2 regions of the Pseudoalteromonas sp. A757 genome follow, and region 2 is predicted to be linked to the other one. Evidence: riboswitches for the same ligand, from Rfam matches in the RefSeq annotation. Region 2 holds a riboswitch; the other holds the start of a gene.
The links. A riboswitch is a leader RNA that binds a small molecule or an ion and turns the genes downstream of it on or off. The one in region 2 is predicted to bind cobalamin.

Region 1: another riboswitch for cobalamin. It lies ahead of DRB05_RS14980 (TonB-dependent receptor); the one in region 2 lies ahead of DRB05_RS19970 (ABC transporter ATP-binding protein).

Annotation. Positions count from the first base shown of each region.
Region 1 covers NZ_QNQN01000071.1:157,863-172,846, forward strand. The annotation lists gene thiI (tRNA uracil 4-sulfurtransferase ThiI) at 1-484, shown strand, start outside; gene DRB05_RS14965 (2-dehydropantoate 2-reductase) at 1,146-2,048, opposite strand; gene DRB05_RS14970 (VanZ family protein) at 2,041-2,313, opposite strand; gene DRB05_RS14975 (YajQ family cyclic di-GMP-binding protein) at 2,544-3,026, shown strand; cobalamin riboswitch at 3,116-3,362, shown strand; gene DRB05_RS14980 (TonB-dependent receptor) at 3,397-5,259, shown strand; gene msrA (peptide-methionine (S)-S-oxide reductase MsrA) at 5,646-6,182, opposite strand; gene DRB05_RS14990 (efflux RND transporter permease subunit) at 6,179-9,277, opposite strand; gene DRB05_RS14995 (efflux RND transporter periplasmic adaptor subunit) at 9,284-10,336, opposite strand; gene DRB05_RS15000 (DUF2982 domain-containing protein) at 10,565-11,269, shown strand; gene DRB05_RS15005 (hypothetical protein) at 11,292-11,624, shown strand; gene DRB05_RS15010 (DUF1566 domain-containing protein) at 11,640-13,325, shown strand; gene DRB05_RS15015 (DUF1566 domain-containing protein) at 13,336-13,839, shown strand; gene DRB05_RS15020 (YggN family protein) at 14,019-14,789, shown strand; gene DRB05_RS15025 (amidohydrolase family protein) at 14,784-14,984, opposite strand, start outside.
Region 2 covers NZ_QNQN01000074.1:85,894-100,877, forward strand. The annotation lists gene tal (transaldolase) at 1-611, shown strand, start outside; gene DRB05_RS19925 (DUF3545 family protein) at 1,021-1,212, shown strand; gene ung (uracil-DNA glycosylase) at 1,253-1,921, opposite strand; gene DRB05_RS19935 (cobalamin-binding protein) at 1,918-2,769, opposite strand; gene cobO (cob(I)yrinic acid a,c-diamide adenosyltransferase) at 2,769-3,365, opposite strand; gene DRB05_RS19945 (cobyric acid synthase) at 3,367-4,839, opposite strand; gene cobU (bifunctional adenosylcobinamide kinase/adenosylcobinamide-phosphate guanylyltransferase) at 4,836-5,375, opposite strand; gene DRB05_RS19955 (adenosylcobinamide-GDP ribazoletransferase) at 5,375-6,157, opposite strand; gene cobT (nicotinate-nucleotide--dimethylbenzimidazole phosphoribosyltransferase) at 6,157-7,212, opposite strand; gene DRB05_RS19965 (iron ABC transporter permease) at 7,205-8,230, opposite strand; gene DRB05_RS19970 (ABC transporter ATP-binding protein) at 8,227-9,024, opposite strand; cobalamin riboswitch at 9,094-9,249, opposite strand; gene DRB05_RS19975 (histidine phosphatase family protein) at 9,240-9,839, opposite strand; gene nqrM ((Na+)-NQR maturation NqrM) at 9,920-10,132, opposite strand; gene DRB05_RS19985 (FAD:protein FMN transferase) at 10,233-11,264, opposite strand; gene nqrF (NADH:ubiquinone reductase (Na(+)-transporting) subunit F) at 11,373-12,599, opposite strand; gene nqrE (NADH:ubiquinone reductase (Na(+)-transporting) subunit E) at 12,620-13,228, opposite strand; gene DRB05_RS20000 (NADH:ubiquinone reductase (Na(+)-transporting) subunit D) at 13,239-13,871, opposite strand; gene DRB05_RS20005 (Na(+)-translocating NADH-quinone reductase subunit C) at 13,871-14,620, opposite strand; gene DRB05_RS20010 (NADH:ubiquinone reductase (Na(+)-transporting) subunit B) at 14,610-14,984, opposite strand, start outside.

The DNA of each region.
Region 1 (14,984 bases), on a different contig from region 2:
AGAAATCATTCGTATTGCCAGAGCGATTGGCACCAACGAAATGGCAGAAGCAATGCCTGAATATTGTGGTGTGATCTCTCAAAAACCAACGGTAAAAGCACAGCTTCACAAGATATTAGCTGAAGAAGAAAAGTTTGACTTTGATGTGTTGAATACAGTTGTGGCTAACGCGACGGTTAAAGATATTCGTGACATCGAAGCTGAAGCAAAAGAAGAAGTGAAAGAAGCGGAATCGGTAAGTGAATTACCAGACAACGCGGTGGTACTAGATATTCGTTCTCCAGAAGAGGAAGATGCCAACCCTCTTGAACTAGATGGTGCACAAGTGATCCACTTACCTTTCTTTAGATTAGCTACTAAGTTTGGCGATTTACCACAGGACAAAGAATACTACTTGTACTGTTCGAAAGGCGTAATGAGCCAGTTACAAGCGCTTATTCTGCATGAAAATGGCTATGCTAACGTCAAGGTGTACCGTCCTTAAAAAAGCGTGCTAACAAGCGTTGGGTGAGGCTTTAGGATTTACCCAACGTACATTTTGTGGGGAGGTAAGAGGTTGTTTGTTTATCCCCGTTTATTTACTAGGTATTTTGTAGCTGCCCTCCACAGTTAGTATCAAAGTGCATCCATGTGTTCCTCATTCATTCTTTTGAAACGACGCGATCGAGCGAGCCAAGAAAACGTCGCCCCGACATCATACTGAATCCTAAAACAAAAAAACTGATAGGAAAGCAACCGGCATCCCGCCAACACATTGCATATAGGCTTATGCTTCTTGGGTGTGATGAAAGGGGAATTATACCAGTTGTATTAAGTAAATGATCTATCTTGAAGCGGGGAAATAGCTTTAGTAGCACCGCTCTCGCGTCCTGCTACCGCTAAGGTACCTATATCCATATAGGCAAGGCAAAAATTTTGCTATTTAGTTGTTCTAAATGAGAAATTTTTAACGAAGCTAATATGCTATTTCACCCTTCAAATTGATTAGAGAATTAATTCAATTGGTATTAGCTGCTTGTGAGATTTTCTACGGCTTTAGCAGTTAAACTGCTTGCAGGTATTGCAAAAACGCTCAACGAGCTATATCCCTAATTCGCTGGGTAAATAGTTTTGTGGAAGGTGGTTTACCTGCCGAGAAGTTAAGCCTATTGTCGCGCTAGCTGCCAGTGCTTATTCACTTCCTCAAGTAATTGTTGATTAAACGGCACATTGATATTTTGCTTCGCTGCTAGCTCGCAAATATACCCGCACATGGCGTCAATTTCTGTGCGCCGATTATTCGCGAGATCTTGATTCATTGAAGAACGATTGTTAGCGGTTTGTGCCATCACGGTGTAAGCAAGCGAGACTAGCTCGCTAAGCGCTAAGGTTACGCCTGTACCTGCGGCCACAAGCTGTACTTCATTCATTAAATTAAGGATTTGGGTTGCGTATTTGGGCTGTTTTAGCTGACCATTTGTGACTTGTTCCAATGCACTTAGCGGGTTAATGGCAATATTAACCGCCAGTTTTTTCCAAAGTGTTGGCATGATGTCAAACGTGGTTTGGGCATTTTCAAATGTGCTAAACAGTTGCGAGAATACACTCTGGTAATGGCATTCGGCTGGTAAATTTAACGGCCCAAACCAAGTTGCGCCTTGCCCCGTATGGTGTACAGTGTCTGCGACTTTATAGCCTGCAATGGATGTGCTTAAGAAGTAGGCGGATTGTGTCGCGTCAAGCGCTGCTAACTCACAAGACCAATCTACCATACCATTATGACTAAGTATTAGCGTTGCATTTTTTGAAAGTGCAGGGCGAAGCGCTCGGAGTGCTTCGATGACCTGATATGCTTTAACGGGAATGATTAGCGTATCTATACTGCTGACTGGGAGTTCTGCAAGTGTTTTGGTGCTGCAAGGGATGGTGTGTTGAGTACTTGCTGTTTGATAGCGATAAGTCGCCGCGCGTTTGTTTCGAGTGATAAGCGTAATTTGATGAGATTGACTAAGGTGCTGGGCGAGCAGTAAGCCTATCGCCCCTTCACCTAAAATATGTATGTTAGCCATGTTTTCTGCTGCGCCAACTTGTCCAAATATAAAATAGAACAAAATAACTGACTGCACCGGCTACATCAGCCAAAAAATCAGCGGTAGATGCTTGACGGTAAGGCAGTGTATGCTGCATCCACTCAATTCCTGCTCCATATAAAGAAAGCAGAACTAAATGAAACCATACTTTGAACCTAAAAGCATGATGAGAAATAAATGCTAGCACAAAAAACACGCCAAAATGTGCCACTTTATCGATATTTGGCAACAATTTTGGAGACAAGCTAATTTCCTTTGCGAATAGCACTGTACATATAATCAAAGAGATAATCAAAAGAGCTTTATAAACGCGCCGTGTCACAATACATCCTACTTCTGTATGACTAAGCGAGCAGTATAACATCGAAAACTGTCCATTGGGTGAACATCCTAATACGCTGTTTAAAAACTTAAAGTAACTCAAATTAAGCATAAACTGCTATAATCGAGCCAAAATGACTTTAGGAGAGAAGCATGCCTTCATTTGATATTGTATCTGAAATTGATATGACAGAAGCAAAAAATACCGTAGACAACGCGGTTCGCGAGCTTGACACGCGTTTTGATTTTCGTGGCGTAGATGCGTCAATCGAGCTAAACGGTGAAATGATCAACCTTAAAGCGGAAGCAGAACAACAAGTTATGCAATTGTTCGATATGCTAGTGGGTAAAGCGGCGAAGCGCGGCCTTGATGTGGCAAGCTTCGAGTTAAAAGATATTGAGCGCTCTGGCAAATACGTATCGCGTAAGGTGGCGTTAAAGCAAGGCATCGACAAAGAGATGGCGAAAAAACTGGTTAAGCTTATTAAAGACTCAAAAGTTAAAGTTCAAGCGTCAATTCAAGGCGATACGGTGCGTGTAACGGGTAAAAAGCGTGACGATCTGCAAGAAACGATGCAACTTGTTCGCACCGGTGAGCTTGGTCAGCCATTTCAATTCAAAAACTTCCGCGACTAATTACGCCTTACTTCATTCCAAAAGTGCATAGATTGCACTTTTGGATTTCTAGACGTCCATTGACAATCATTCCGAAACCCAAGACAATAGCCTCGCATTTTCAAGGTGCTGTACACAACCTAGTGTGGTTGCTAAGTGTATAGATAATCGGGAAACTGGTGCGAACACAAGGGAACATCTAATTACGTTAATCAATGATAAATTGAGTAAGACCGCTTATTACACGTGATTAGCTTGGATCGGTTCTATGCCAGCGCTGCCCCCGCAACGGTAGAGTGAACTGCCAATCTGCAGATTTACTGAGCCCGGAGACCGGCCTTGAAACAGTCACTTTGTGTTCTTGTACGGTGGGTACAAGTTAGGGGAAACCATGTTAAATAAAACTGCTCTAAGCGCGGCGATAGCGACGGCGCTCTCTTTTTCAGCATTTGCTGATCAAAATATTGAACATATCACTGTTACTGCCAATAAATTTGAACAATCTCTAGAAAGCGCATTGTCCGCGATTACGGTTATAGATCGTGCTGAAATTGAAAAAAGCAATGTTCAAGATGTCGTATCGTTACTCGATAATGTCGCTGGTATTCAAGCGGTTAGAAACGGTGGCTTTGGCCAAAGCGTGAGTTTATTCCTACGTGGTAATGACGCTAAGCATACGCTAGTGTTAATCGATGGGGTTCGAGTGACGGATGCAAACTCCGGTGACAATTCGCTTACTAACTTACCACTTAATAGCATCGAAAGGATTGAGATCATTCGTGGTGCCAAAGCTGCGATTTATGGTTCAGATGCCATTGCTGGCGTGATTAATATTATTAGTCGTGAAGGGAATAATAATACTATCGCGCTTACGACTGGGAGTAACAATTACTCCAAGACCGAGGCGACGGTAAATTACAAAAAAGACAAGTTTAGTATTGCCGCTAATGCGGGTTACACTCATACCGATGGCTATGATGTGATTGAGAAAGACCCTGAAGCTGCAATCACAAAAAACCATGACCGTGATGGATATTATAACGGTAATGCCGGTTTAAATGTGCAGTATGGTGATGAAGAAAGTGGCATTTTTAGCTTACGTTCACAGTACAGTGAAGGAGAGGGGGAGTATGACTCTTTTGGTAGTGATGCTTACCGTTTCCATAACTACACCAATAAGTTGGCGTGGAAAAGACGTACTGATAAGTTTAGCCAAAGTGCGTCATACAGCTTAGGTAAGGAACAAAACGTTCAAATCGGTAATAGTGCTGACGATAATGCTTATGTCACCAAACGCAGCCAATTTGAATATCAGTCGCAATATAGTTTAACTGAAGCTTTGATCTTCACAGGTAACTTTACCTTTCTAAATGAAGATGTTGGTGATTCTACCGCCTCTTTTTCAGAGCCTGAGCGTGATAACTTATCTTTAGCACTCGGTGGGTTTTACAACGATGAAAATTGGCTGGCAGAGGTTGTACTGAGAACGGATGATTATGATTTTCATGGTCGTGCAAACACCTACACGGTTGCTGTAGGCAAGCAAATCATGGATGGCCTGAGTGTTAAGTTGAATCATGGTACAGCCTTTAGAGCACCTTCTTTGTCACAGGCGTTTGTGATTGATAGTCCTTACTATCTGCCTAACCCCAATATTAAGCCGGAAGAAGCCACTAATAACGAAATTATTGTCACATGGAGCGGCGAGAACTTCCGTGTGGAAGCTGCGGTATACGATAACCGTATAACCGATAAAATCGTTTATCAGCAAAATGATAAATGGAAATACATCCCTTACAATATTCAGCGCGCTGACTTTGAAGGTGCTGATCTTTCTGTTGAAATTGAAGACAACTTTGGTATCGAGCATACGGTAAATGCGAGCTATGTGAGTGCTAAAGACGCTGATACCGATAAGCAATTACAGCGCAGAGCGAGACGAACCTTAACTTATTCAGTCAGTAAAGAATGGGAAAATGTCGACGCAACACTGACCTTAGTCCATAGAGGTAATCGCGATGATAACGTATGGGGAGCTGAAGGTGCATATACAGTGACTTTGCCGTCATATACGCTGTTTAACTTAGCTGCTAACTATACGTTTTTCGACGGATTCAAGTTAAATGGCCGGATTGAAAACTTAACCGATAAGCGTTATTTCAATGCCACAGCGGGCGAAGCAAAAGATGGCTCTTTACTGGGCTACAAGCCACTAGGTAGACAAGCCTACGTTGGTGTGAGCTACAGCTTCTAATGCGTTAACTGCTTTTCAATACCCAGAGTGATCCATCATGAGTAATGGATCACTTTTCTTATTTATCATTTAGTTGCATTACATTTTTAACTGGCGTTCTGCCTTATGTGCGGTTGATAATAGATTTGATTTGTATTATTACTGCCTTAAACCGACCTCGAGTTATATTAACAACGAAAATATCACCATTAAAGGTAAGTATGATGTGCGTATCCAGCAGCTTGAGTTAGATCCTTTAATTTCTAGCTTTAAGCCTGTGGTGACGACAAAAGTGAGTTGCCGTGGATCTTCGATTTAATAGATACCTTAAGACCTAGTAATTTTGCTATACCTATGTTGCCGTAAGTCATAAGCCGAACGCAATCTATTGCGTTCGGCACACAAGTTTAGTGCTTTAAATTTGCCGCAAAATGGCTTTCAAACTTTGCAATTTTAGGGGCGATCATCACACTACAATAGCCTTGATTTGGGTTTTCAGTGTAATAATCTTGGTGATAGTGCTCGGCAGGATAAAATTCAGGCGCCGGGCTAACCTCAGTCACTATTTTTTCACTCAGCTGGCTTTGAAGCTGCGCAATACAATCTTGAGTTTGTTGCTGTTGCTGCTGGTCATGATAAAACACCACACTGCGGTACTGAGTACCAATGTCGTTGCCTTGGCGATTCAACTGCGTTGGATCATGCAGGGTAAAAAACATATTAAGCAAAGTATCAAAGCTGACAATATCGGCATCAAATTGCAGTTGGACTACCTCAGCATGGCCACTGTCTCCCCGACATATCATTTGATAGGTGGGATTATCTGTGTGGCCACCTGCGTAACCTGACTGCACTGACTCAACACCATTGACGCGGCGAAATGCCGCATCAATACACCAAAAACAGCCACCACCAAAAGTTGCGGTTTGTAAATTTGCCATTATACCTCCTGCTCAGGATGTTGTTTCGACTGCTCCTCAAGACGTTTTGTCGTCTCTTCTGGAGATTGCGTCTTCTTAGCTAATAAAGTATAGGCGGTTGGGATAACAAACAAGGTTAAAATGGTGGCAACACTGACACCGGCAAAAATCACAACACCGATCACCATGCGGCTTTCGAACCCAGGACCTGTTGCAAACACAAGTGGGATCGAGCTCATCACGGTCGTTAGCGAGGTCATAATAATAGGTCTTAATCGCTGCGCTGCAGCATCAACAATGGCTTGTTCGAAGGCGATGCCTTTGTCACGTAATTGGTTAGCAAATTCCACGATTAAGATACCGTTTTTGGCACTAAGGCCAATTAACATAACAATACCAATCTGGCTATAAATATTTAGTGTACTGTCGGTAATAAACAATCCATACATCGCACCAACTAAACCCAGCGGTACGGTGAGCATGATAACCAGTGGATGAACAAAGCTTTCAAATTGTGCGGCTAGTACTAAGAAAGTAACGGTGAGCGCCAGAATAAACACATAGGTCATCGCTGACGCGCCTTCATAAAACAGCTGTGACTCGCCTTTATAGTCGATGGCGCCGTCGATATCATTCTCTTCGGCGGCAACTTTATTTAAAAAGTCGAGCGCTTGCTCCAGTGTATAGTCGCCAGCGAGGTTTGCCGTGATAGTTATCGCGCGCATACGGTTGTAGCGGTTTAATCGAGAAGCTGTGGCTTCTTCTTTTATGGTGATCAAACTGTCTAATGGCACGAGCTCATCGCTACGAGATTTCACATAAATATCAGAAATATTATCTGGGGCAGAGAAGTCGGCTTTGGTGCCTTTTAAGATCACATCGTATTCTTCACCGCGGTCAATAAAGGTGGTAACACGACGTTGTCCCAGCATGGTTTCTAGCGTTTGCCCGATGGCACTTACCGACACGCCTAAGTCTGCGGCTTTGGTTTTATCAATGCTTATCAAAAACTGTGGGAAGGTTTCTTTGTAATCGTGATCAAGACGTACCAGTCCTTTATTTTCACGTGCACGTTCTAGAATGCGATCGCGCCATGCAGCCAGCTCATCGTAGTCGTTGCCTTGTAGGACAAACTCAATAGGGCGCGAGTTACCGCCACCACCAATACCACGGCGCATAATCGCAAAGGCGCGAATATCTGTAACATCTTGCATTTTGCCGCTTATCTCATCCATGACTTCCCAAGTAGAGCGTTTACGCTCATCCCAGTCTGGCATGCCGATAATAGCAACACCACCTTGACCACCCCAGCCTGGCACACGAATAAGCACGCGGCTAAGTTCCTCTGAGTCTACATAAGGAAGCAGTCGCTCTTCAATTTTTGCCATATTTTGCGAGTTGTTTTCGTAGCTTGCCCCTTCTGGACCATTCATCATGACGAAGAAAGTACCACGGTCTTCTTTTGGTGTCAGTTCAGATGGGATCTGTTTAAATAGGCTATAGCTGGTAAAGCCCGCCAGTGCCAACATCACAATCAGGCTGTATTTACGCGATAAGTTGTCTTGTAAAACACGACGATAACCTTGCTCTAGTCGTCCAAATTGGCGATCCATCCACTGACTAAAGCGGTTTTCTTTATTGCTAGGTTTCAATACTTTGGAGCAAAGGGCTGGAGACAAAGTCAACGCGGTAATACTGGAAAACAGCACTGCAGCACTTACTGCAAAGGCAAACTCGGTAAATAGGGCACCAATACGACCATCCATAAAGACTAAGGGAATAAACACGGCAACCAAAACCAGCGTTGTCGCAATGATGGCAAAGCCTACTTCACGCGCGCCACGGTATGCCGCCAGTAACTTGGGTTCACCAAGCTCGATGCGGCGGTAGATATTTTCTAGCATCACAATGGCGTCATCGACTACAAGGCCGATGGCAAGCACAAGTGCAAGCAGCGTCAGCAAGTTGATGGAATACCCCATGGCCAGCAAGAACATAAAGGTTGCAATTAAGGCTACCGGCACCGTAACTGCGGGGATAAGCGTAGCGCGGATATTGCCAAGGAAGATGTAGATAACGAGTACTACCAAAGCCATGGCAATCGCAAGTGTGCTATATACTTCAGCAATGGACTCACGGATAAAAATAGAAGAATCGTAGCTGTCTTGTATAGTGGTACCTTGGGGTAGGTTGCGTTTGATTTTTTCAAGCTCTTTACGGGCGTTGTCGACCACTTCTAGCGTATTGGCTTTAGCTTGCTTTACAACGCCAAGGCCAATCATATTTTTACCATTACCACGGAAGGTACTTTCGTCATCAGCGGCTTCAAGTATTACCTGCGCAACTTCACCAAGTCGCACCAAATAGCCTTGTTCGCCACGCTTAATCACTAGGTTGTCAAAGTCTTCTTGAGTTTTATAGCTTCTGGCAATACGAACAGAAAAGTCACGGTCAATAGATTCAATTTCACCAGCCGGTAATTCTACGTTCTCTCTACGTAGCACTTGCTCAATATCACTACTGGTGATCCCACGGGCGGCCATCGCTTTTCGGTCTAGCCAAATCTTCATGGCGTATTGACGCTCACCGCCAATTCGTACATTCGATACGCCATCCACAACCGCCAGACGGTCAACGATAAAGCGCTGGGCGTAGTCTGAAAGCTGCAAAGTATCCATGGTTTCACTGTTAAGTACAAACCAAGCAATAGGGCTTTCGTCGCTGTTTGACTTAGATACCTCTGGTGGCCTGACTTGTTCTGGCAATCTATCCAGCGCGCGCGAAACGCGCTCACGAACATCATTTGCAGCCGCGTCGATATCGCGATCTATATTAAATTCGATAGTGATATTTGAGCTGCCATTACGGCTACTGGAGTTTATACTTTTAATACCTTCGATCCCCGAAATTCGGTTTTCCAGTATTTGGGTGATCTTCGTTTCTACAACCTCAGCTGAAGCGCCCGTATAGTTAGTGCTTACACTGACTATTGGGGTTTCAATATCTGGGTATTCGCGTAGTGGTAGCATAGAAAATGCCACTAAGCCAAATGTTAGCAACAGTAAATTAATAACGATCGCGAAGATCGGGCGTTTAACCGCCGTATCAGTGATTCTCACGTCGCCTTACCCCTTTACTTCAACTTTTGAGCCTGAGCGGATCTTCAGGGTGCCTTCCGTGATCACTTGTTGTCCCTCTGTAAGCCCTTCGTCGATAGCTACCCAGCCGCTAAAGCGAGTTTGCAGGTGGACTTCACGTTGTTGTGCTTTACCTTGGTCATCAATTACAAATACAAAATGCTTATCTTGTCTTGGAATAATGCTTTTTTCTGGCACCACAAGGGCTTGTAATCGAGCCAATTCAAGTCCCATGTGTAACAGCATACCTGGGCGGAGTTTATGGTCTAGATTGGTGAAACTTGCTGTTACTCGTACCGAACGCGTTTGTTCATTAATTCTCGGGTCAATATGAGAGACCTTACCGGTAAATAGTTGATCTGGGTAAGCTTCACTTTGAGCGTTTACTTGCATACCAAGTTGTAGTTGCGCTAGGTATTTTTCTGGTACCTGAAAATCCACTTTGATGATGCTAATGTCATCGAGTGTGGTGATCACAGTATTGTTGTTTACGAAGCTACCAATGGAAACGTTTCGAGTACCCAATAATCCATCGAATGGCGCATAGATGGTCATCTCAGCGAGTTTTGTTTTGGTGGCTTCTAATCGTGCCGTTAAGGTGTCTACCTTTGCTGATTGCGCTTCTAGTTGAGAGCGAGCCGCCGATTGAGTTTTTGCAAGGTCTTTAAGGCGGTTTAGTTGTCTGATTTCTTCTTTTAGCGTCACTTTCAGCGCTTCGATATCGAGCTTCTCTTCGGCATCACGCAACTGCACTAGCTTATCGCCTTTTTTTACTACATCCCCATCATCGAAAAAGAGGGCCGCCACATAGTCGCTTTGGGCGCTACTCACGTTGATTGCTTGATTTGCTCTGGCGGAACCAATAGAGTGAACAGCAATAATACGTTCTTCTTTGGTTACGGTATGAGCCTGAACGGAGGTTACGGGTGCAGAGTTGCCACTCATTTTGCCTTCCGAGGCTGGTAAATATAAATAGCCGCTGATAACGACTAGCACTACAATGATAAAAGGAAACAGTGCTTTCCCTGATTGATGACGCATAAAAGTGACCCAGATTATAATTTGTCTCTAGTTTACAAAATTAAAGGCTAACAAAGTCGACGGCATATCCTGTAAATTTGTGCATTAAACGAAAATGTAATTCAATTTAAGCGTTTGTACCTAAATTAAATATTATGAAAAGCAATCATCCATGTAAACGATGCATCACAATACGTAAATTAGTCGCATGGACGATCATCATGTACATCTTTTATGTCTGGTATACCTATGCTTGAAGCAAAACTACGTGCAACTGCCGATAGAAATGGCATTGAATTTATGCTGGTTGGTGCAATTGGTTTGGTTGTGATCATGCTGTTTGTCAACTTGCGTGGTACAGCTATCACCATTGTTGAAATATTTCTTGCCAGCGCTATGTTAGTAGCTATTTTTGTTGGTTTCCTTAAAAGTCAGCAACCATATTTTAGTTTACACTTTACAGAACAAGAGTTTAGGTATGTGCATAAGTATGGAGCTTGGCCGCTATCCGTTGTAAACTTCCACTCTAGTGGCATTCCAAAAGTTCAACAAGGTGTTGAAACACTTGAGTTAAATGCAGTTGGTATTAAACTTAATGATATTGATGCATTTTTATTAAATTTAACACCTCGGCTTGCAGGTAAATTATTGATCGAGCAGCGGCATATTTTTTTACAAGCTGTTAAAATGCATTGCGAAAATGGCAACTGCCCATCTGAATGGTTGATAGAAGAAACCATTTTTCGCTCCAAGGCGGGAAAAGAATATACTGGTTTAATGGCAATGTTTGCAAACCGGATGGATAATTTAAAGACAGTGACGGGATACGACTTGCTGATCCCCGCCACTGCCTTAGACAGGGATATTTGGCAATTTTCAGTCATGTTAAACCGCTGGAAACTTAACCCTAGAGAGGTGGTAAAAGCATTGCTAGAAGAACAAACCACCTATTGAAGATGTAACAGGATACACCAATATGAGCTTAGAAACGGCCTATATTAAAAGCGGGCGTAATACCATTATTCACAAAGAGAAAAAGTTAGATCTTGTGATTGTTAATGGTGAAGCACACCCGAAAATCAAGGTGACTGCAAACGGTTTGGTGCCTTTTAAGGAAGAGCTGCCTAGAAATCGCAGAGAAGCCAAAGAGCGTTATTTAGAGGTTGTTCACGTTTCGAGTATTGATGTGTTTGGTGAAGTGAAACGGTTGTTGTTTATTCAGGCGTTAGACGGTCGAGAATACAAGGTAGATTATAGCAAAGTTGGCACTAAGTTGTTTGTGCGGATACATCAAGAAAGTTATCTATAGTTTATAAGGAATAATATGAATGCATTCAAGGGAAGTTTGGTTGTACTTGCGCTAATTTTAACAGGTTGTGGCGGAGGCTCTGGGAGTGATGAACCGAGCCAAGTCAGCGCATCAGTTAATGCGGGTGCTGATATCCAAGTGACCGAAAAAACGGAAGTTACCTTGAATGCACAAGCATCACCTGCAGGCGGTACCTTTAACTGGCAAGTTATCTCTGGTGCAAACGTCAGTGAATTCCCAATCACGGAGCAACAAGCCGCTTTTGTTGCGCCGGATATCAAAGCTGATGTCAATTTACTTATTCAGGTTGATTATGTAGCGCCTGATGGCAGCCTTGCTAGCGATCAAGTAACGGTTGCGGTAAAGTCTAACAATCAATTACCTAAACCAAGCATTAGCCAAACAGCGCCGGAAACACTGCCAGCCAAATATAAAGATACTATTGTCCTAAGTGGCGCTGGCTCTTCCGATCCTGACGAAAATGGCCAAGTGGTTGCATATCAATGGCAGCAAGTAAGTGGCCCTGCGACAATACAGCCTACAGGGTTAAATACGGCTACTGTGTCTTTTATACATCCCTTGTTGGCTGTCTCTCAGCCGTCAATCTGGCAGTTGACGGTTACCGATGATGAAGGTGGACAAGCTAGTACCCAATTTACCCTTGGGTTACTTGAGAATTCGAATGTGGTAGTGGCAGATGCAGGAAGTGATCAGCAAGTGCAAGAGTTTGACGAGGTAACGCTCGATGGCTCAAACAGCGATACTGTATCTGGCCAGAAACAATGTTTATGGCGACAAGTGACATCGGGTACTCAGGTAGCATTAAGTTCTACTACTGGGTGTTCAACAACCTTTAATGCTCCCGATCAAAATATTTTATCGCAAATGGAATTTGAGCTCACTGTTACTGACTCACAAAATCGCTCGGCTACCGATACAGTACGCATTGATATCGAGAAAAAGCCATTAGGCAAACTAAACGACAGTGGCCAAACCACGTGTTATAACAATACGGATGTGATCACCTGTAGCATGACGCAGTTTACGGCTCAAGATGCGCAGCGTGGACGTGATTATTTTGCCACTCAGGTGGCGAAAGAGGGCAGTGGTCGAGCTGGGTTTGACTTCACCAAACTAAATCGCTTTGCAGATGAGTTGCCTGATGACGCCACTGACTTTGCTTGTGTTCGTGATAACGTCACAGGGCTTATTTGGGAAGTGAAAGAAGCAAGTGCAGGTACATTACCAAATACTTCTTCTCGCAATGCACAAAATAGTTATACCTGGTATGTTGAGGTAGATGGAACGGTTGCTGAGGGGAGTGTTCAGGCCGCAGCAAATACGATCTGCCCACAGGATAATCACTGTGGTATTCAAGCTTTGATTGATGAGGTGAACAACCCCGCAGTTGGAGAGCAAAGTTACTGTGGCGGTAACAATTGGCGCTTACCAACTTATATGGAACTACTTGGGCTATTAGATTACGGCAGTACAGGCACTGCGGTGATAGATGAAGCGTTTTTCCCTAATTTACCTAGTGCAGCCACACTTGGCCATCGTTATTTCTGGACTTTGCAGTCAAGCTTAGATGGGACTGGCGGCACGCTTAGAAGGGCTTATGTTATTGACATGGATACTGGCAATGATTTTGCCGTAGAAAAGTCTAGCAGCGCATTTGTTAGGTTAGTAAGAAACCCCTAGGGAGCGTCGTATGAAGATCATTGCAATTACATTATTTACCTCGTCACTCGCTGCTGTCTGCCAAGCGCAAACTTGCGTCGGTACAGGCTCCAATACCAGTCGCTATACGGTAAATAGCAATGGCACAGTGCTTGATAGCCAAACTGGATTAATGTGGCAGCGCTGCAACTTTGGGCAAAGTTATAACGCTACTTCTCAAAGCTGTGAAGACAACGCTCAGCAACTGACTTGGCGGCAGGCATTAGTGGTTGCCAACGAAGACCAGTTTGCAGGGTTTACCGACTGGCAAGTGCCTAACGTTAAAGAGCTTGCTAGTATTGTGTACCATGAATGCGTCACTCCAGCGATAAATATAACGATATTTCCAACGACCAAAAGTAATAATTACTGGTCTGCAACAACCCAAGCAGGGCAACCTCAGTTCGCTTGGGTGTATCAGTTTGCTGATGGTAAAAATAATCCAACCATTAAAACTGCGGATGCTTTTGTCAGGTTAGTGAGGTACTACCAATAGACCTTATTAGTAGTATTGCTACTGCTTTTGATCTTCATGCGTATGGATCTTTAATATTACCAGCCAGACATAGCTTGTTACTTTCATCTGTCTAAAATGGCTTTGGGATTGTTTGATCTTTTGGTACTCTCCTGAAGCATCCCTTTTTCCCGTCTTACATTCTGCATATAGGAGGCCATATGAATCGATTACTCAGCGCGATAGCCTTGTTTTGTGCTGTATTGACGTCTCCTGTACACGCTAAAAATAAGTGCGATGTTGAACTTGGTCACGGCCTCATCATTACGGATAACGAAATTCGTATCGTTGATGATGGTCAAACCCGAATTCAAATCAACAATGATAGTCAGCTTTTTATTTTAGGCCGCTGGATTGAGTTAGATCAGGAAGGGGAGGAAGTTGTGCGCGAGTATTCTATAGGAATACGGGATACCGTTCCTGAGCTGGTTAATCTGGCGACCGATGGCGTAAACCTTGGGTTGAGTGCGATTGAGCAAGTGGTTGAGGGGATGTCTGACAAAGAACCTGAAGTGCTCAAAACGCAGTTGCAATACGTTGAACGTGCGTTGATGGATAAGTTTAAGCGTGGAGATGATTTCTTTTTTATCGCACCACAGTCACTTTCTAAAATTGATGATTTTTTTACTAAAGAGATCAGCCAAAAAATTCACTCTGCTGTTCATGGTTCGTTGGGCTCCATTTTAGTCTCTTTAGGGGATGCGTTTAAATCTCGCGAAGGGAATATCGAAGACCGTATTAACGATATGGGACAACGGATGGAGATTATTTCGAAAGAGATAGATAAATCCCTGCAGAAAAAAGCCCATCAATTAGAAGAGAAAGCGGCGGAATATTGCGAGTGCTTAAACACCTTAGATCAAACGGAAGAAAAACTGCAGCGCATAGTACCTGAGCTAGTTGCTTACGATCTTGTCCAGATCCGCTCATAATCCATAACAACTTTTTGCATTGTCTCGGCTGAGCTTATGCCAAGTTGACGATATACCTATCACGTCTAAAAAACCCTGCCATATTTGCCAATAGCTTTTTTGCATAAGAGAAACTGGATAATTTGAACCCAGCATTAGGCTCTCTTCTCCAGCATGTGTTATTAAGTGAGTAAGCCACTCAGAGAGCGTTAGTGG
Region 2 (14,984 bases):
CGCTATTAAATTTATATGAAGCGCAAGGCGTTAGCAAAGACAAAATCTTGATTAAGATTGCATCGACTTGGGAAGGTATTAAAGCCGCTGAAACACTGGAAAAAGAAGGTATTAAGTGTAACCTAACGCTACTATTTAGCGAAGCGCAAGCGCGTGCATGTGCCGATGCAAACGTATTTTTAATTTCGCCATTTGTTGGTCGTATTCTAGATTGGCACGTTGCCAATGGCTTAGAAAAACCAACTGACCCACTACAAGACCCGGGTGTGCAATCTGTTCGTAGTATTTTTGAATTCTATAAGCAGCACGGTTATAAAACCGTTGTAATGGGCGCCAGCTTCAGAAACACAGGTGAAATCCTAGCCCTAACGGGTTGTGATAAGCTCACGATTAGCCCTTCTTTATTAGAAGAGCTTGCTGCAATGCCTGCAAACGAAGATTACTTACTTGAAGCTGACTTTGAGCCTAAAGCAAAACCTGCAGCGCTTAGCGAAAGTGAGTTCCGCTGGTTACATAACCAAGATGCAATGGCCACTGAAAAGCTAGCTGAGGGTATCCGCTCATTTGCCGATGCGCAAGAAACACTAGTTGCACGCTTTAAAGCATTATAAGTGCCTTAAACATTCGAATTCAAAGCGCCGCATAATGCGGCGTTTTTTATAACTTTAAGCCCTACTCCACACTCTGCATTAAAACTCTCCTCCACGCCTTCTTTGACTTTCATCAAACTGTCACTTGCTTTTAACCCAAAAGACACAATTGTGTTTTATTTTTATCCCGTCTGTGGTATATCAATATCACTTGAAGTGAAAATTGATACCGCTACCTTCTGGTTTTGGTACAAAAAACAAGCAACATGGGGTTGTTTGTAACGTACTTTAGCTATCAGACTTTTATCGGTTCCTCATGTAGAGGTTTGCCAAATAGTATGAAGAAATCAACGGTGTCATTGCAGTTGTAGTACTAACAACAACCAAAGCAAATGTCACTTTAGGTTGTTTTTATCAATAGGAGATTTTCATGGATACCCTAGACGAGTTATTAGAATTATTAGAAAGTCCGGATACTAGGAAAAAAACTTCATCTAAGGGCAAAAAGAGAAAATGGCGTGAAATTGAAGCGCTAAAAGATAAACAGCGGCTACGCAAAGAACTACAGGAATTAGATATTTTCGCAGACAATGTTGATTTAGACGAATTTGATTTAAGCTAAAAAGAGCGCCCTTCACGGCGCTCTTTTTGGTTTCTATCTGCTATAGCTCGGCCAATCGCCAATCGATTGGCTGCTTACCCATTTGTGTGAGCAACTGATTGGTTTTACTGAAATGGCCACTTCCAAAGAAACCGCGATGTGCAGAGAGCGGCGAAGGATGTGGTGCGTGTAAAACATGGTGACGATTTGTGTCTATACTCTTACCCTTTTTCTGGGCGTGTGATCCCCAAAGCAAGAAAATAACACCTTCGCTGTGAGCATTCAGCTTTTCAATCACTACATCTGTAAAGCGCTCCCAGCCCAAATGCTTATGTGAATGGGCTTGGCCTTGTTCTACTGTCAACACCGTATTTAACAACAGCACGCCCTGCTTAGCCCAATCAATTAGGTAGCCGTGATTGGGTATGCGAAAACCATCAATATCCTGCACTAACTCTTTATACATATTATTTAACGACGGCGGCGGCTTAATCCCCGGCAGCACAGAGAAACATAGACCATGGGCTTGATTGGGGCCGTGGTAGGGGTCTTGCCCTAAAATTACCACTTTCACCTGATCGAAAGGCGTGACTTTGAACGCTTCAAATACCTGTTCATGGGGCGGAAACACATTTATACCTTGAGCGCGACGCTCTGCCACGTAATCCATGGTTTGTTTAAAGTAATCTTGTTGTTTTTCCTGACCTAACACGTCACTCCACGTTGTCATGCTTCACCTTTTTTCATCATATTATAATGGCTTCGAGAAACGTCGAGTTTACCACATAAATCCGATATTCCCTCGAGCATACGATAGCTATAGCGATGGAGCAGATCGGCATCTACCGAAATAGTTTGTTGATACTTTACCGCCGGGATCGACGGCCATTGCTGCCATGCAATTGCTTTAACTTCTTGTTTGGTCTTTTCTTCAGGGATCACAATCACTTGTGGTGATTTCAACAGAACATTCTCAATGCTAATTTGCGGATAGTCCGTGGTGGCGTCAGCAAAAACATTTTTCACATTACACACAGTAAAGACTTGCTGTAACCAACTTTCGCCTCCCACGGTCATCAGCGGTGATGGCCACAATTGATAAAATACAGCTAAGCTAGCGCTTTGTTTATACTGGTCTTTTAGCTCATTTAAACGTTTAGCAAATAAATCAGCCTGTTGCTGTGCTTGAGCTCCAAGGCCAGTAATTTTACCTAGGCGTAGCAACTCCTCGGGTAGTTTATCTAGATATTTCGCTTCACTGTAAATCACGTCAACACCAAAGCTTTCGAGCTTTTCAAGCATAGGAACGTGACTTGCATTTTTCCACGCAATGATAAGATCAGGCTTAAGTGCCAAAATTTTCTCAACCGAAATGCCTTGATAGTCGCCAACTTGAGGCAGTTGCTTGGCTGATTCTGGATAATCGGCATAGGCGACCGTGCCTACAATCCGCTCCCCAGCTCCTATTACATACAAATTTTCGACAATATGAGGCGCAAGCGCGATGATCCGCTCTGCGGGCTTAGCATTAACGCTAAAGGCCAAGCCTAGTACAATAAATAAGGCGAATTTTAGCATCAGTAGTCAAACCCTTTTTGCGCCTTAATGCCGGCCTCAAACGCATGCTTCACATTACGCACTTCACTCACGGTATCTGCAAGCTCGGTCAGGCGTCGATGTGCACCGCGTCCAGTTACAATCACTGACTGCATGCTAGGACGGTTTTCTAGCGCCGTTATGACTTCGTCCAAATCTAGATAGTCATAGCTCAACATATAGGTAATTTCATCGAGCAATACCAAGTCGATGCTTTCGTCTTGTAGCCATACTTTTGCTTGCTGCCATGTCGCCTGTGCAGCGGCAGTATCGGTTTCACGGTTTTGCGTTTCCCATGTAAAGCCCGTTTTCATGACCGCAAATGGTACGCCGACTTTTTCGAGCAGATTGCGTTCACCACAATCCCAGGTTCCTTTAATAAACTGCACAACTGCTGCGTTCATACCATGACCGACACAACGCGCAACGGTGCCAAAACCAGATGTTGACTTACCTTTACCGTTACCTGTGATCACTTGCAAAATGCCCTGCTCTTGCTGCGCTGCGGCAATTTTTTCATCGACTTGTTGTTTTACTTTTTGCTGTCGTTGCTGATGCTTATCTTGTTGTTCGCTCATGTTATTCCTCAATTATTTTCATCAATTTTTGCCAATCTAAATGTGCTTCACAGCTGTCGGCAAGACGCGTAATTTGCTGCTCTCTGTGCTTCGCTAAATCAATCGCGGCAGTGCCCGCTTGCTTACTACCGGCCCAAGACAAGATAGCCTGTGTGGCGGCGACCGTATCAAATAAACCATGTAAATAGGTGGCTGCAATTTGATTATCTCGGGAGATAAAACCGTCCTGCACATTGTTATTTGGATGTGTGTTAAATCGCAAGAATGGCACCTCTAGTGCCGCTCCAGAAGAAACCCCTGCATGGATCTCATAACCACAAATTTCAGCACTTTGCTCATCCAATTGACAAATGCCAGATACTTGCGTCAGTACTTTTTGTTCTGAGAGTGTGGTCTCAAAGTCAGCCAGACCAAGCCCAGCGACTTCACCGAGTGTTGATTCCACCGCATTTGGATCTCTGATGAACTTACCTAACATTTGCAAACCGCCACACACACCTAGTACCTTACCACCATATCTCAGGTGCCGTTTGATTTCTTCTGCCCAACCCTGTTTGCTTAAGAAGGTTAAATCGCTCAACACATTTTTACTGCCAGGCAATATGATTAGGTCACAAGGACCGATAGATTCTTGATAGCGTACATAACGCAAATCCACTTCAGGGTTTAAGCGCAAGGTGTCAAAGTCGGTGTGATTGCTAATATGAGGAAATAGTAAAACCCTAACACTTAACGATCCCCGTTCACAGATATTGTCCACCGTCACCGCATCTTCTGCATCGAGCGCTAAGCCGTGCAAATAGGGCAATACCCCAAGTACAGGCTTACCCGTTTTTTGCTCGAGCCAGTCAAGTCCTGATTGCAATAACGCAATATCACCACGGAAGCGATTGATCACAAACCCTTTCACCAAGCTTTGTTCATAGTCGCTTAATAGTGCAAGTGTGCCAACCAAGTGTGCGAACACCCCGCCTTTGTCGATATCAGCGATAATGATCACGGGGCACGCGACTTCACAGGCAAACCCCATATTGGCTATGTCATTTTCACGCAGATTGATCTCAGCAGGGCTCCCCGCCCCTTCCACTATGCACAGCTCAAATTGTTCGCTGAGGCGTTGATGTGAGGAAAGTACGGCGTCCAGCGCTACCTTTTTGTAATCATGATAAGCGGCTGCTTCCATATTGCTAATGGCTTTGCCGTGAATGATCACTTGTGCGCCAGTGTCGGAATTTGGCTTAAGTAAAATTGGATTAAAGTCTGTGGATAGCGGGACTTTTGCGGCTTCGGCTTGGAGTGCTTGTGCTCGACCAATTTCACCGCCGCAAGGTGTGACGGCACTATTTAGTGCCATATTTTGCGGCTTAAAAGGTGCAACCGATAAGCCTCTTCGTTGCAGCACCCGGCAAAGTCCCGCAACCAGTGTACTTTTACCGGCATCAGACGTGGTGCCCTGTACCATTAAGGTTTTCATACGTCTTGACCTTTTAAACATTGTGGCAAGCCTGCAATAACAAAATCGACTCTGTCGGCCACTTTAGCAATGTCTTGATGTAGCCAACCAGACTCATCAACAAACTCACGGCTTAGCTCGCCAAGCGGGATTATCCCATGCCCCACTTCATTACTCACCAAAATAACAGTGGCAACGCAGCTTTCTAGTGCCACCAGCAAATGCTCTTTTTTGTCTATGGTCGCGGCTTTACCCATTTCGCATAAGCCAAAACTCAGCCATAAGGTCAAACAATCGATAAGTAACAGCGTATCTTCGCGTGCAGTAGCAATAAGCTTATCAATATGCCATGGCTCTTCTACTAGATGCCAGCGGCTATCGCGCTGCATCTGGTGAGCAAACACTCGGCTTTTCATTTCTTCATCTTGAGCTTTTGCAGTTGCAACATAGTAAAGTTCGTTCACCGCACCTTGCTCTAACAATAGAATAGCGCGCTGCTCTGCCAAGCGACTCTTGCCTGAGCGAGCACCGCCCAGTATTAACTGTATTTGTGCCATTAGAGATGACCCACAATAAAAAGCAAAATAACAAGCTCAGCAAGTTGCTGCGCAGCCCCTAAACAGTCTCCGGTGTAACCACCAAGCTGAGCGTTAAACCATTTAATGCACACAAGTCTTAACACAAATAAGCAAGTACACAGCATCAGCAAGTCGAACAGTGAAAGCGCAAGCCATGGCCAACAGAAAATTAAAATCGCGATGGTAGTGAGCGTAAGGCGAGTCGCCGCAGCACTTGATAGATGTTTCGCTACCGGCTTAACTTTGCTCAGCTCATCAGCCTGTACATAGTTAAGTGCACCGATTAAAGACACCGCAAAGGCACGGCTGAGGCTATGGGCTAAAATAAGTGCAGCGAGTGTCACTGCAAAGTCATTAAAGAGCATGGCCAAAAGCGAAAATTTGGCCAATAACAGCAATATCAGCGCACAACTACCGTATGTACCAAGACGGCTATCTTTCATGATCTCAAGCTTTTGTTCACGACTCCAGCCACCGCCAAAACCGTCAAAAACATCGGCAAGACCATCTTCGTGAAAAGCCCCGGTAAGTAAAATACTCACAGCCAGTGCAACGACGGCGCCGAACATTGGCGCTACACTACTACCGGCAACATAGCCAAGTATGGCCGAGAAGCTAGCAACAAATAAACCAACTAAAGCAAAGTAACCACTCACTTCGTTAAGTTCATCAGATGAAGGGGCAGGATCCAAACGAATTGGCACCCGCGTTAAAAACATCACAGCAAGCTTAAACAGTCGCCACTCTTGTTGCCACTGCATTATGCGTCTACCACTTGCGTAACATGGGCATCGGCAAAGCTTGCCATTTCGCAAAAAAAGCCTAGCGCAGCTTGTAATAATGGAAGCGCTAGAGCGGCGCCCGTTCCCTCACCCAAGCGCATATTTAAATACAGTAATGGCTCAGCGTTTAACTGCTCTAACATTAACTTATGGCCTTGCTCCATAGAGCCGTGAGCAAACACCATATATTGCTTACTATGTGGTGCTATTCTACTTGCCAACATAGCCGCTGCGGTGGAGATGAAGCCATCCACTATAATCACTTTTTGTGCACGAGCAACCGCCAGCATGGCACCAACCATTTGCACAATTTCAAAGCCACCTAGGCGCTGTAAAATTTGTTCTGGCGTCGCAAGCTTATCTTGATGATATTCTAGAGCCTGTTTGATAAGTGCCCGTTTTTTGCAAAGCGTTTCATCGTCAATGCCTGTACCGCGCCCCACACATAATTCCACACTCGCCCCGCTGAGCGCCGCTAAAATTGCAGCTGCAGAACTGGTGTTGCCAATCCCCATTTCACCAAAAGCAATCACGTTGCTACCCGCTTCAATAGCGGACATCACCACTTGCTCTCCATATTCAAGTCCTTGTTTGAGCTGCATTTCACTCATCGCAGGCTGTTTATGGAAGGCATGAGTAATATCGCCAAGTCGCTGTGAGCGCAAATTCGGCGCAGGCTCACATGGCACTAATGTGCCACAATCTACTACGGTTAACTGCCAACCAAGTTGTCGACAAAAGACGTTGATCGCTGCACCGCCCTGCACAAAGTTTGCAACCATTTGCCCAGTCACTTCGCTTGGCGCAATAGAAACACCTTGACTTGCAATACCATGGTCGCCCGCAAAAACAAACATTGTAGGGCGTGTTATTGCTAACTGATCTACGTCTAATTGCGCCTGCCCTTGTGAGAAGATCTGTACTAGCTGCGCAGCCAAAGCTTCAAGCTTACCTAGCGCACCTAGCGGTTTGGTTTTTAAGTCAATGCGCTGTTGAATAAGCGTGTTTAAGCGAGTATCTAACGGTTTAACCATGGGTAACTCCGACGCCTCCAGAGCGGCGATTTTTGAAAATAAGCAATGCTAAGAAGAACACGCTGCCAATGGCGGCGGTAATCACACCCACAGGAAGTTCCTGATTATCGATAAGCGTGCGCGACAATACATCCACCCATAGCATCAAAAGCGAACCGCACAGCGCGGTGGCCACAAGCCCAATGACCTTTGCTTGCGAGATAAAAAAGCGCACGATATGCGGGATCATCAAGCCTACAAATCCGACTCCGCCGCACGCAGCCACAAGTACTGCAGTGAGTAAAGAGCTCAATAACAACATACCTATTCGCACTCGTCCTACATTCACGCCAAGCGTGGTGGCGCTTTCATCTCCGAGCAACAAGGCGTTGAGTGGCCGACGCATCACTAAAAGCGTGATAAAACTCAGCAACACGACCAAACATGGAAGCCATAGCCATTGCCAGCTCGCCCTTGCAAATGAGCCTAGATTCCAAAACAAGATTGCACTGATGGCTTGAGGGTCACTCCAATAAAGCAACAAGCTGGTAAAGGCACTGAACAGAAAAGAAAGTGCGACGCCCGCCAAGAGCATAGTTTCCACCTGCTGTAGTGCATTGCGCTTTGCTACAAATAAAAGCAGTATGATCGACAGCAAACTTCCGACAAATGCAGCCCCAGACATCATTAGGCTAGACTGTGCACCAAATAGCGCAATAAGCACCACCACACCGAATGAAGCACCTGAAGAAATACCAAATAAATAAGGATCAGCTAGCGGGTTACGCGTCACGGTTTGCAAAATAAGACCCGCTATCGCCAGTCCTGCTCCCGCACTCATCGCCAGTAACGTCCGTGGCAGACGAAGTTCAACTACCACCCGTTGTTGAAGTACGTTGGGATCGAAATTAATAATCGCTTGTATAACCGTATGCCAAGATAAATCAATCGCACCGATCTTAAGTGCCATCAGCATGCTAAAACAGCATAAGCTCAATAACAGTATCGAGATCAACGCGATCCGCTTTGCGGCAATCATAACTGATACCCGTAATGAAAGCGTATATGTGGGATCTCACCGTTATTTGGCGGATGACGGACAGTAGAAACCTCTGCACATACCCCAAAAACTTGGCTTAATAGGGTTTCGTTAATGACTTCAAGTGGCGACCCATCTGCAACCAGCTCACCGTTATTTAATACTAATAAGCGATCGCACAAGGCGCTAGCCAAATTTAAGTCGTGAAAAGACGCAATGATAGTAACACCAAGCTGTTTGGCCAGCTCCATAATTTGGATTTGATATTTAATGTCCAAATGGCTGGTGGGCTCATCCATTATCAATACTTGAGGCGCTTGCACCATGGCACGTGCGATCATTGCCCTTTGCCTCTCCCCGCCAGACAAGGAGCTAAAACATTGCTCCAACTTATGGCTCAATCCAACCTGCTCAATGGCATGTAAGATTGCCTGTTTTTCAGCAGCCGTCGTTGTCGCGAGCAGTGATTTGTTCGGTGTTAGACCCATCAATACCATATCAAATAATGGCAGAGAAAACTCAGCGGGGATGTCTTGTAGCACCACAGCAACATGTCTCGCGTAGGCCTTACGTCCATAACTAGCTAGCGGCTTACCGTTGAAAAATAGCGTCCCAGAGCTTGGTGCTGTGTATTGATATAAAGTGCGCAGCAAAGTCGACTTTCCAGCACCATTCGGTCCGAGCAAACCAATAAATTCACCCGAATTAATAGCAAAGCTGAGTGCCTTTAAGATGGCTTTACCACCAAGCTGCACGCTAAGTTTATCGACTTGAAACTGTGGAGTAACTGCCATAGCACCTCTGACTGGGCACGGCAAAGTAGTAGCTTATAGACAAGCGACAACTTTGACTTAAGTCTGCCCGCTTAAGTATATAGATAGGCCTTGGTATCTGACTTATGCAAGAGCCAAGGCTCAAGCACTTACAGTTGCGGGGACAGTTGAGGACTCACACCTCATTCCCAATATCTGCCTATCACGAAATTTGCAATATTATGAAGTCTAGACGTCTAAAATACAACTTTTGGCCAAGCGGTTTGGCTGCTGTCGTAAAACACCTCAACTTTTACTATACCCGCATAGGGAATATCTATCTTCGCTTGGTATGCGGTAAGTTCGGGCGATAGGTCAAGAATAAGTGCTACAAGCGCTTTTATTACTCCTGCATGCGCAACAACAGCGATACACTCTTCACTTGGCGACGCCAAAATGCTGTGCCACCACGTGGTGACCCGATGATGAAAATCATACATAGACTCGCCCTCAGGAGGCGTGTGCAGCCAAGGGTTTTGCCAAAAATCGCCAATACTTGGAGATTGGGTTTCTCGCCAAAGCGTATCATAAGGTTGTCCATCCCATAAACCAAAATCAAATTCGGCGAGATTTGGCTCCACCTCAACAGGGAGTTGATACTGCTTTGCAAAAGCGTTAGCAGTATTCAGGCAGCGCTTTCTTGGAGAGCTAATAATTCGCTGCAGGCCACTTAGGCTCGTTAATGATTGCAGCAATTGCTGAGCACCTATGTTACTGAGTTCGGGATCTGTCACTCCAAGTAAATGGCCTGATAGAGTCGTTTCACCATGACGAACAAAATATAGCTGCCGCTGCATTTTTACTTAACCTGAGGTTTGTTACCCAAAAAGCAAAAACGCAAGCTAAGCTTGCGTTTTCAATTGATATCATTCTACGATTACAGGATCTGGTTTTCTTTCCACATCTCTTCTTTTGCTAACCGCTTTTTGCGTTTGTCGCATGGATCGTCGCAATCACAAATTTTGTCAATGCCCATTGAGCCCAAACCACCACAGCTACTGGCCATGGATTTCTTTTGTACGATAACGCCTACTGCCATCGCAACAGCGATAAGCATAAGTAAACCGAAAGTAAGGAGGAATAAAGACATTATCTAGCCCCTTTTATTGCTACATTGAATTGAGTGACGACGCGCAAATTATACGCTTTCATGACGTCACTCACAATTAAATTATGGGGTGTTGTGCAGCTTAATTCAAGTACGGCTGAAAAGCTTCACTCGCGTAACTCTTGATCCCTTCTGGACTTTTATACATCAAATACACGGGGAGTTGATGCTCAGTGGCATAAGCCTTTGCACGCTCCGTGCCCATCACAGTCAATGCTGTTGCTAGGCCATCAGCCGTCATCGCAGATGGATGTAATACCGTTACCGATACCAGCTCATGTTTAACTGGGCGACCCGTTGTTGGGTCAATAAGGTGTGTAAAGGTTTCACCATCCATTTCATAAAAAATACGATAGTCACCTGAAGTTGCAATACCGTTTTTGCCTGGCTCTATCACGCGATGAATTTGGCGTTGACCAACAGGCGCATCGGGTTTCTCGATAGCAATACGCCACTCACCATCCGGCTTCTTGCCAGAAACGCGTAGCTCACCGCCGATTTCAACCATATAGTCATGAATATCATGGTTTTCAATCACCTCAGCGACCTTATCAATGCCATAACCTTTAGCGGTTGCTGAGAATGATAACTCGAGCCCAGCGATTGTTTTAGCAAGGCCGCTGTCATTTAATACAAGTTTATCGACACCGATACGAGTACGCATATCGTCTAACTCTGACTGTGACGGACGCATTGTTGGCCTTTTGTCAGGACCAAACCCCCACAAATCGATAAGCGGTCCCATGGTAACATCAAGCGTTTTGGTCGACTTCCCAAGGCGGATAGATTCTGCAACTACCAAGCGAAAGTCTTCACTGATAGGCATCACGGTATTCGCTGCTAAACGATTGAACTGGTTAATCTCAGAGTCTGGGATATAGGTGGACATAGATTGATTAACAGCCTTTAATGCTTGCTCAACCTCATCATGCAACTGCGCTTGTCCGAGCGGCTTTTCACCGGGGAATACTTTGATGTTGTATGTCGTGCCCATAGTTTTACCAGACAGCACGATTTCCTTGGTTTCAGGTTTTGCGTCTTGGCACCCTGCTAAAAAAACAAATAAAAACGAAATAATAAAAAATCTAGATAAAAAAGCGTAACTTGCTTGCATCTGAATTCCCTGAGTTTAGTACCAACGGGTATAAAAAAGCCCTCGAGCAAAGCATTTTGCTGGAGGGCTTATATCCTAACTTAAGTTCATTGTTAGACCGAAACCTAATTAACCACCGAAGTCATCAAGTAGGATGTTTTCGTCTTCAACACCTAAGTCTTTAAGCATGTTAATAACTGCTGCGTTCATCATTGGAGGACCACACATGTAGAACTCACAATCTTCTGGCGCTTCATGGTCTTTAAGATAGTTTTCAAAAAGTACGTTATGAATGAAGCCAGTGTAACCTTCCCAGTTATCCTCAGGTTGAGGGTCTGAAAGGGCAACATGCCATTCGAAGTTATCATTTTCTTCAGCTAGGCCGTCAAAGTCTTCCACATAGAACATTTCACGCTTAGAACGAGCACCGTACCAGAAAGACATCTTACGCTTAGAGTTAAGACGTTTAAGCTGATCGAAGATGTGCGAACGCATTGGTGCCATACCAGCACCACCACCAACGAATACCATTTCTGCATCAGTGTCTTTCGCGAAGAACTCACCGAATGGACCAGAAATAGTGACCTTATCACCTTCTTTTAGTGACCAGATGTACGATGACATCTTACCACAAGGTAATGTTAGGTTATTTGGCGGCGGAGTTGCGATACGTACGTTTAGCATGATGATGCCAAACTCTTCTGGGTAGTTAGCCATTGAGTAAGCACGGATCGTTTCGTCGTCAACTTTAGACTCTAGCTTAAAGAAACCAAAACGTTCCCAGTCAGCACGATATTCTTCAGGAATATCAAAGTCTGCATATTTAACATGGTGAGCTGGTGCTTCAATCTGAATGTAACCACCTGCACGGAAAGGTACAACTTCACCTTCAGGGATGCCTAGTTTTAGCTCCTTGATGAAAGTTGCTTTGTTATCGTTAGAGATAACTGTACATTCCCACTTTTTAACACCGAAGATTGATTCTTCAACTTCGATTTCCATGTCGTTTTTAACATTCACCTGACACGCCAGACGACAGCCTTCACGTGCTTCACCTTTAGAGATGTGGTCAAGTTCGGTTGGTAGAATATCACCACCACCCTCTTTAATATGTACGCGACACTGGCCACATGAACCACCGCCACCACATGCAGACGATACGAAAATACCCGCGTTTGCAAGTGCACCTAATAGCTTACCGCCAGCAGGAGTCTTGATCGCTTTTTCAGGATCGCCGTTAATATCAATTGTAACGTCACCGCTTGCTACAAGCTTCGATTTCGCTGCAATGATGATAAGCACTAGCATCACAACGATAGCGATGAACATGCTTACGCCTAATACAATAGTTTCCATCGTATAGTTTCCTCGCTACCTTACAGTGAAATACCAGAGAATGACATGAAGCCAAAGCCCATTAGACCTACAGTAACAAAGGTAATACCTAAGCCACGTAAACCATCAGGAACATCTGCATACTTCATCTTCTCACGAATACCTGCTAACAATACGATAGCAAGTGCCCAACCCACACCTGAACCTAGACCATAAACTACAGATTCACCGAAGTTTAGGTTACGCTCAACCATGAATGATACCGCACCGAAAATCGCACAGTTAACTGTGATTAGCGGTAAGAAGATACCTAGCGCGTTGTATAGAGCTGGGAAGAACTTGTCCAATGTCATTTCTAGAATTTGAACAAGCGCTGCGATTACACCGATAAACGTCAAGAAGCGTAGAAAGCTAAGATCCACTTCAGGGAAGCCTAACCACTCTAGGGCACCTGGCGCTAGCACTGCGTGGTAAACTAAGTTGTTTACTGGTACAGAAATACCTAGCACAACGATTACCGCAATACCTAGACCTAGCGACGTGGTTACTTTCTTAGATACCGCCAAGAAAGTACACATACCTAAGAAGAAAGATAAAGCTAAGTTTTCAATGAAAACTGCTTTGATAAATAAATTAATATATTGTTCCATCTCTCTCCCCTTATGCCTTCGCTTCTACTTGGTCTTTCTTCCAAGTACGCAGTGCCCAAATAAATGCACCTACGATGAAGAACGAACTGAATGGCATAACTAGTAGACCCATAGGCTGATACCAACCACCTTCAGAGATAAGTGGTAAGATTTCAACGCCAAACAATGTGCCCGCACCGAATAGCTCACGGATAAAGCCAACTGTTAGAAGTACAACAGAGTAACCTAAGCCGTTACCAATACCGTCAAGGAACGACATTGTTGGTGGTGACTTCATTGCGTATGCTTCTGCACGACCCATTACGATACAGTTAGTAATGATAAGGCCGATGAACGTTGATAGTTCTTTCGCTGTTGAGTAAACAACGGCTTGAAGCACTTGGTCTACAACGATTACTAGAGATGCAATAATCGTCATTTGTACAATGATACGCACACTAGAAGGGATGTGATTACGGATCATTGAGATAAATAAACTTGAAAACGCAGTAACCAATGTCAACGCGATTGACATGATAAGTGCATTTTTAAGGCTTGAAGTTACCGCTAGTGCAGAACAAATCCCCAACACTTGCAGTGCAATCGGGTTGTTCGCAAAAACAGGACCAAACAAGACTTCCTTCATTTCTTTTGCATTAGCCATTAGTTCAATGCTCCTTTACGTACTTTCGCAAGGAATGGACCAAACGCTTTGTCGCTTGTCCAGAAATCAACTGTGTGATCAACACCGTTAGAGGTAAGCGTTGCACCAGATAGACCGTCTATCTTGTGTTCGTTACCGCCAGCACTGCCTTTAACTACGTCTACAGGAAGCTCTTTACCTTCCCAAAGTGCAGTCCACTTAGGGTTTTGAATTTCGCCACCCAGACCTGGAGTTTCGCTGTGCTTATAAAAGTTGATTGACTTAATTGTCTCACCATCAGCTTCTAGCGCAAGGAAGCCATACATCACACCCCAAAGGCCATAACCTTGGATTGGTAGAATGATAGTAGAGACTTGACCTTGGTCATCTTTTGCAAAATAAACTGGAGAGTTATTCGTGATACGTTGAATACCTGCTTTGTCTTCTTCTTTTGAAAGCTTGTAACTACGTTTGGCATCAAACTTAGTTGCTTCAAAATCAAAGGTTTCCGCTTTGACGTCTTCTACAAACTCACCGGTTTTAAGACTCACAACACGCGATTCGATATTTTGGTTAAAAACTTCAGATACATTTTTAACTTTATCGAAGCCAGCAACGGCTAAAATATTTCGTTGAATATCTTCGTTTTTGTTTGCTTGCTGCATAGGGCGAAGCTGAACCGAAGCAAAAGATACTACGATTGCACACACTAAACATAAGCCAACAACTACGCCGAGCGTTTTGCCCATTGATTCATTATTAGTTGACACGTGCCAATCTCCTCTTCACATTTGACTGCACTACGAAGTGGTCGAATAGTGGAGCAAAAAGGTTAGCGAATAGGATTGCTAACATCATGCCCTCTGGGTATGCCGGGTTAACAACACGGATAAGCACAACCATTACACCGATTAGCGCACCGTATAACCACTTACCTTTGTCTGTGAAAGACGCAGATACAGGGTCTGTTGCCATAAAGAACATACCAAATGCAAAACCACCGAGTACTAAGTGCCAGTGCCAAGGCATAGCAAACGCAGCATTTGTTTCAGAACCGATTGCGTTTAGAACGAATGACATTACAACCATACCGATGAATGTACCTAGTACGATACGCCATGACGCGATTCGAGC